Regions from separate parts of the Viridibacillus sp. KH_047 genome, predicted to be linked through region 2. Evidence: a T-box and tRNA genes for the amino acid it is inferred to sense, from the RefSeq annotation. Region 2 holds a T-box; the other holds one or more tRNA genes.
What was found. A T-box is a leader RNA that pairs with one kind of tRNA and senses whether it is charged. The one in region 2 lies ahead of leuS (leucine--tRNA ligase), so its partner is inferred to be a tRNA-Leu.
Positions count from the first base shown of each region.

Region 1: it has a tRNA-Leu gene. The T-box ahead of leuS (leucine--tRNA ligase) is inferred to sense a tRNA for this amino acid. The anticodon was not compared.

Region 1 is NZ_CM174479.1:570,458-573,849, forward strand. It holds rRNA gene rrf (5S ribosomal RNA) at 1-52, shown strand, start outside; tRNA gene AC3IS5_RS02855 (tRNA-Asn) at 64-138, shown strand; tRNA gene AC3IS5_RS02860 (tRNA-Ser) at 144-235, shown strand; tRNA gene AC3IS5_RS02865 (tRNA-Glu) at 258-332, shown strand; tRNA gene AC3IS5_RS02870 (tRNA-Val) at 348-423, shown strand; tRNA gene AC3IS5_RS02875 (tRNA-Met) at 446-522, shown strand; tRNA gene AC3IS5_RS02880 (tRNA-Asp) at 526-602, shown strand; tRNA gene AC3IS5_RS02885 (tRNA-Phe) at 632-707, shown strand; tRNA gene AC3IS5_RS02890 (tRNA-Thr) at 715-790, shown strand; tRNA gene AC3IS5_RS02895 (tRNA-Tyr) at 800-883, shown strand; tRNA gene AC3IS5_RS02900 (tRNA-Trp) at 896-969, shown strand; tRNA gene AC3IS5_RS02905 (tRNA-His) at 987-1,062, shown strand; tRNA gene AC3IS5_RS02910 (tRNA-His) at 1,107-1,182, shown strand; tRNA gene AC3IS5_RS02915 (tRNA-Gln) at 1,189-1,260, shown strand; tRNA gene AC3IS5_RS02920 (tRNA-Gly) at 1,269-1,343, shown strand; tRNA gene AC3IS5_RS02925 (tRNA-Cys) at 1,356-1,429, shown strand; tRNA gene AC3IS5_RS02930 (tRNA-Leu) at 1,472-1,553, shown strand; gene AC3IS5_RS02935 (ATP-grasp domain-containing protein) at 2,348-3,392, shown strand, end outside.
Region 2 is NZ_CM174479.1:849,648-853,039, reverse strand. It holds gene leuS (leucine--tRNA ligase) at 1-1,204, opposite strand, end outside; T-box leader at 1,301-1,516, opposite strand; gene AC3IS5_RS04360 (3-oxoacid CoA-transferase subunit B) at 1,750-2,406, opposite strand; gene AC3IS5_RS04355 (CoA transferase subunit A) at 2,426-3,115, opposite strand; gene AC3IS5_RS04350 (MDR family MFS transporter) at 3,244-3,392, opposite strand, start outside.

The sequences.
Region 1 (3,392 bases), 280 kb from region 2:
GCGCCGATGGTAGTTGGGGGTTTCCCCCTGTGAGAGTAGGACGTTGCTAGGCGATCATATTATTCCGAAGTAGCTCAGTGGTAGAGCATCCGGCTGTTAACCGGACGGTCGTAGGTTCGAGTCCTACCTTCGGAGCCATTTTTGGAGAGCTGTCCGAGTGGCCGAAGGAGCACGATTGGAAATCGTGTAGGCGAGTAACCTTGTCTCAAGGGTTCAAATCCCTTGCTCTCCGCCATACACATTATCATTTATTATATGGCCCCTTGGTCAAGCGGTTAAGACACCGCCCTTTCACGGCGGTAACACGGGTTCGAATCCCGTAGGGGTCACCATTTATAACATTATACGGAGGATTAGCTCAGCTGGGAGAGCACCTGCCTTACAAGCAGGGGGTCGGCGGTTCGATCCCGTCATCCTCCACCATTTAAATTAATAATACCATTATCGCGGGGTGGAGCAGTTCGGTAGCTCGTCGGGCTCATAACCCGAAGGTCACAGGTTCAAATCCTGTCCCCGCAACCAAATGGTCCGGTAGTTCAGTTGGTTAGAATGCCTGCCTGTCACGCAGGAGGTCGCGGGTTCGAGTCCCGTCCGGACCGCCATTTTTAAAAAAAGAATATTAAATTATTATGGGTCAGTAGCTCAGTTGGTAGAGCATTAGATTGAAGCTCTAAGTGTCGGCGGTTCGATTCCGTCCTGACCCACCATAATAATGCCGGTGTAGCTCAGTTGGTAGAGCAACTGACTTGTAATCAGTAGGTCGAGGGTTCGACTCCTTTCGCCGGCACCATGTTTTTCTGGAGGGGTAGCGAAGAGGCTAAACGCGGCGGACTGTAAATCCGCTCCTTCGGGTTCGGCGGTTCGAATCCGTCCCCCTCCACCATTTTTTTATTTTAGGGGCATAGTTTAACGGTAGAATAGAGGTCTCCAAAACCTTTGATGTGGGTTCGATTCCTACTGCCCCTGCCAATTTAAATTATATAATGGCGGTTGTGGCGAAGTGGTTAACGCACCTGATTGTGGTTCAGGCATTCGTGGGTTCGATTCCCATCAGTCGCCCCATTTAATTTTTGACAATAAAATAATTCAGATATAATAATATTATGGCGGTTGTGGCGAAGTGGTTAACGCACCTGATTGTGGTTCAGGCATTCGTGGGTTCGATTCCCATCAGTCGCCCCATATTATTGGGGTATAGCCAAGCGGTAAGGCAACGGATTTTGATTCCGTCATGCCCTGGTTCGAATCCAGGTACCCCAGTTAAATTTGCGGAAGTAGTTCAGTGGTAGAACACCACCTTGCCAAGGTGGGGGTCGCGAGTTCGAACCTCGTCTTCCGCTCCATTTTCTATTTACGGCGGCATAGCCAAGTGGTAAGGCACAGGTCTGCAACACCTCTACCACCGGTTCAAATCCGGTTGCCGCCTCCAATTATTTTTAAAATAACTACATATGATCTATAATAATATTATGCCGGTGTGGCGGAATTGGCAGACGCGCACGACTCAAAATCGTGTTCTTTCGAGAGTGTCGGTTCGACCCCGACCACCGGTATCCTAAACTATATATACATTAAGACTCTAGCTTATGTGCTAGAGTCTTTTTTTGTGTTTTTTGAATACGACTATTTTTATCAAAGATCCTTGCAGTGATTTAAAGGAGGTATTCAATGAGAAAGAGCGCATTAACAGAACAACAATTAACATTCATTCAGACGTTATTTTAGAGCCTATTATACACGCGGCCATAGGGATGCAACAATCATGTTCTATAGTAATGAATTAACTGCTGCTAAGAAAGTGATAGGAAAAGTACTCGTAAAATTCACTCACATGACTTAGAGGAGTTTATCATACAGAGTAAGGAATTATCTAAAGATTGTCACGATTAACACACGCTTACGTGTTCTCAGAATTATTTGTAAGCCAAGAAAAAATTTGAATGGTCAGCATTCAAAATCATTTTACGAAGTACGATAGCAGCAGGTATAGATGTCTTAATCCTAATGACGATAGTAGGATATACGGACAAATCTATGGGGAAATGATATTCTTCAATTTAAACATAAGAAGTTTGGGTCTTTAAAGGGCTTGAAAATATAAAGGAGAGTATAGAAAAAGAGCGTGCTTATAGTCTATGGCGGAAGAATTACAAACTATAAATTTTCCTAAGGGTTACTTGTCGATTTTGCTCTGAAAAAGTAGAGTTTTAGTTAAATTAAATTATTCCAATTATAAATTATTTATTCATAGTTAATTTGACCTAAACAAATCAAGTCGCCATTGAATAAACTATTTTTAAAGACTAAAATGCCAATAAAGACACTAGAAAGGTTGATAAGCAAATTTATGAAAACAATTATTTTTATAGGTAGTAATAAATCCGGTTCAAGTAGAGAGGCAATGAAGGCCGCTGAAAGGCTAGGGTTTTTTACTATATTATTAACCGATAGGAAACGGTTCCTTGAAAACAGACTTGATTTCCCCGAAGTTCACCAAATGGTTCTGACTGAATTGAGTAATCATAATTTGTTAAAAGAAAATATAAGAGCAATACAAGCACAAGGAAAAAAAATAGAAGCTATATTGAGTTTTATTGATCCTTATGTCCATGTAGCAGCAAAGCTGTCAAAAGAATTTGATTTGACTGCAGTGTCCCCTGAACCTTTAGAGAAAATGGAAGATAAGCTTTCAACACGTGAACTTTTAAAAGATCTTCCGGTATCCCCCTATTTTGTAAAGTTTGAAAAAGATGATTCCTTAGAAGACTTTATCGATAATCAAAAAGGGTTATTTCCTCTCATTGTAAAAACCCCCGTTTCAACTGGTTCTAAAGATGTGTTATTTGCCAAAGATGACAAGCAATTAGAACAATCCATTAATGCATTATTAATGAAAGGGAACAGAGAGTTATTAATTGAGGAATATTTAGAGGGTCCTCAATATTTGATTGAAGCTTGTGTGTACAAAGGAAAAGTTCATATTATTGCAGTCCTTGAACAAGAAATAACGTTTTTCGACCGTTTTATTGTTACTGGTTATTGTTTGTTGGGAGATATGGACAAAGCCCTTTACAATAAAATCTATGAAACCGTTTGTTTGGTACTGGAACGTTTTAATTTGAATAATGGATCTTGCCATTTAGAAATGCGATTAATTAGTAATGAATGGAAACTAATTGAAATAAACCCTCGGATATCAGGGGGAGCAATGAATCGAATAATTGAAACGGCCTATGGAATTAATTTAGTTGAAGAAACCATAAAGATTTTTTTAGGACAAGAGCCTAATCTCGAAAAAAAATACAAAAGATTTGTATTTGCACAATATTTAACAAGTGTATCTACTGGTACTTTAATAAAGGTAACAGGAAAAAATCGTTGTTCTCGGATAG
Region 2 (3,392 bases):
CTTTTTCTTCTAACCATTCAATCGCTTTAGCAATCGCTTCTTCTTTGCCTAAACCATCAAGGAATCCAGAGTTAACATGTTTACCTTCTCCAGCATATGCTTCTTTTTCGATATCTCCACCCGCTACAACTTCAACGATCGGTAAATCGAATTGTTTTGCAAATTCGTAGTCACGTTCATCGTGAGCAGGAACAGCCATGATTGCACCTGTACCATATGTTGCAAGTACATAGTCAGCAATCCAAATCGGCATTTTCTCACCATTAATCGGATTGACTGCATAAGCACCTGTGAAGACACCCGTTTTTTCTTTTGCAAGATCAGTACGTTCAAGATCAGATTTCATTTTCACTTCATCTAGGTATGCTTCAACTGATGCTTTTTGTGCATCTGTTGTAATTTCAGCTACTAGTTTATGTTCAGGCGCAAGTACTGCATAAGTAGCACCAAATAATGTGTCCGGGCGTGTTGTGAATACACGGAACGATTGATTTGTACCATCTACTGTGAATGCCACTTCTGCACCTTCAGAGCGACCAATCCAGTGACGTTGCATATCTTTAATATTTTCTGGCCAATCTACTTCTTCTAAATCGTCGACTAAACGGTCAGCATAAGCAGTAATTTTCAGCATCCATTGTTTCATAGGACGGCGTTCAACAGGGTGACCACCACGTTCTGATTTACCGTCAATTACTTCTTCATTAGCAAGTACTGTACCAAGTGCTGGGCACCAGTTAACAGCTACCTCATCAATATAAGCTAAGCCTTTTTTGTATAGTTGAACGAAAATCCATTGAGTCCATTTATAGTAGCTTGGATCTGTTGTATTGATTTCACGATCCCAGTCATACGAGAAGCCAAGTTCTTGAATTTGGCGTTTAAATGTAGCAATATTTTTTGCTGTAAATTCAGCAGGATCATTACCCGTGTCTAAAGCGTATTGTTCAGCAGGTAGTCCGAATGCATCCCAACCGATTGGGTGAAGGACATTATAGCCTTGCATACGTTTGAAACGACTTAAAATATCTGTTGCTGTATATCCTTCAGGGTGTCCAACATGTAGACCCGCTCCTGATGGATATGGGAACATATCTAGTGCATAAAATTTTGGCTTTGATTCGTCATTGACAGTTTTAAATGTATTATGTTCTGCCCAATACGATTGCCATTTCTTTTCGATCTCTTGATGATTGAAATTCAATGATTTCTCCTCCTTAAAATAATAAAACAAGTTTTTCCATTTATATTGTCATAATATTCCTATATTTTAGACAAAATAAAAACTCCCGTCCCTAGAAAAAGGGACGAGAGCTTAAAAAGGTTCCCGCGGTACCACCCAAATTAGTGTATTACACTCAACTTGACTCCTTAACGCGGAAAACGGCTTTGGTTACACTTGTATTCACCATTGCAGACTCCAAGGCGAGTTCAATTTATCCATTTACTAGCTCACACCACCCGCTAGCTCTCTTGAAAATCAAATAAATTTACTATTCCTTATCATAGTCTTGTTATATTTTAATCTAATTCTAATCGAATTGAGCCAAAATGACAAGCAATTTAATAATCATTGGAAATAAAAGGGTTAAGATACTCAAAATGAAATGTTCTTTATAATATGTAAAGGCTACGATTTCTACCCTATTTATATGTGAAGAAAGGATATCAATAATACACGTTTTATTTTTAATGTGAAAAAAGAAAGGCATATCCTACTTATGCCTTTCTTTTTATATAGAATAGCTCTTATCTAACAACTACATTTTCCTGTACATTTTCTATATTTAAATCGGCCCCAGTGGCTGCAACAACTTCTTCTACTGTATACCCTTCAAATACTTCTCTTAATACCAGTCCTGTAGGTGTTACATCAATGACAGCGCGATCCGTAATGATTTTGTCGACAACGGATTTTCCTGTTAACGGTAGCTCACAAGTCTTTTTAATCTTAGCAGAACCATCCTTTGCTACATGCTCCATTATTACAATAATTTTCTTTGCACCATGCACTAAGTCCATAGCTCCGCCCATACCTTTAATCATTTTCCCTGGAATCATCCAATTGGCTAAGTCACCTGTTTCAGATACTTCCATTCCACCTAAAATGGCTACATCAATATGGCCTCCTCGGATCATCGCAAATGATTCAGCATTGCTAAAAAAAGCAGAGCCAGGAATAGTTGTTACTGTTTCTTTTCCTGCATTAATCAAATCAGGATCTACCTCATCCTCTGTCGGATATGGTCCTATTCCTAATAATCCATTTTCTGATTGTAAAATTACTTCTTTATTTGAAGCTATATAATTAGCTACTAATGTTGGCATACCAATTCCTAAATTGACATAATTCCCGTCAGCAATTTCCTGCTCCGCACGACGAGCTATTATTTCTCTTACATTCATATCTCAAAGTCCCCTTTCTTTAAGAACGAATCATTAAGCGTTCAATTCTTTTTTCTTGTTTCGCCTGAACTAGACCTTGTACGTAAATGCTCGGTGTCTGAACTTGGTTAGGGTCAATGTCCCCCGGCTCCACTAGTTCCTCTATTTCAGCAATCGTAAATCGTCCAGCTGCAGCCATGATTGGATTAAAGTTTTGTGCTGTTTTGTTATAAATTAAATTACCAAAACGATCTGCTTTAGCTGCTCTTATTAAGGAAAAGTCTGCACGTAAGGCTTCCTCTAAGACATATTCCTTACCACCGAATATGCGTGTTTCCTTCCCTTCTGCAATAGGAGTCCCCACTCCCGCAGGTGTATAAAATGCTGGAATCCCTGCTCCACCTGCACGAATTTTCTCGGCTAGTGTACCTTGTGGTGTCAGTTCTACCTCAATCTCACCAGATAGTACTTGACGCTCGAATTCCTTATTTTCTCCTACATAAGAGCCGATCATTTTCTTTATTTGTTTTTTATGTAGCAGTAATCCAAGTCCCCAATCATCAATGCCACAATTGTTAGAAATGATGGTTAAGTCTTTCACTTCTTTTTCAACTAAAGCTAGAATGAGTTGCTCTGGAATACCAACTAAGCCAAATCCACCCACCATAAGTGTCATACCATCTTGAATATCAGCAATTGCTTCACTTGCTGAAGTATAAATAGGCTTCATCTTCACTACCCCTTTCTTTACTTGAATTTTCTCCCTCTTCCATTTTCTCAAACAAGTATCAAATATTCAAATTCTAGCAAATATATAAATTTATGTAGTATTTTATGCAAATAAAAAAACTGAGAATCTCAAAGACTCTCAGTTTTTTTATCTTTTAGTGGTCGATCATACATGACGTAAGGTACTATAGCAATCGCAAGGAAAATTGTTAAAACAATGAACATAATATGCATCCCTAATTGATCAGCTAGCACACCACCTATAAAGGGTCCGACCA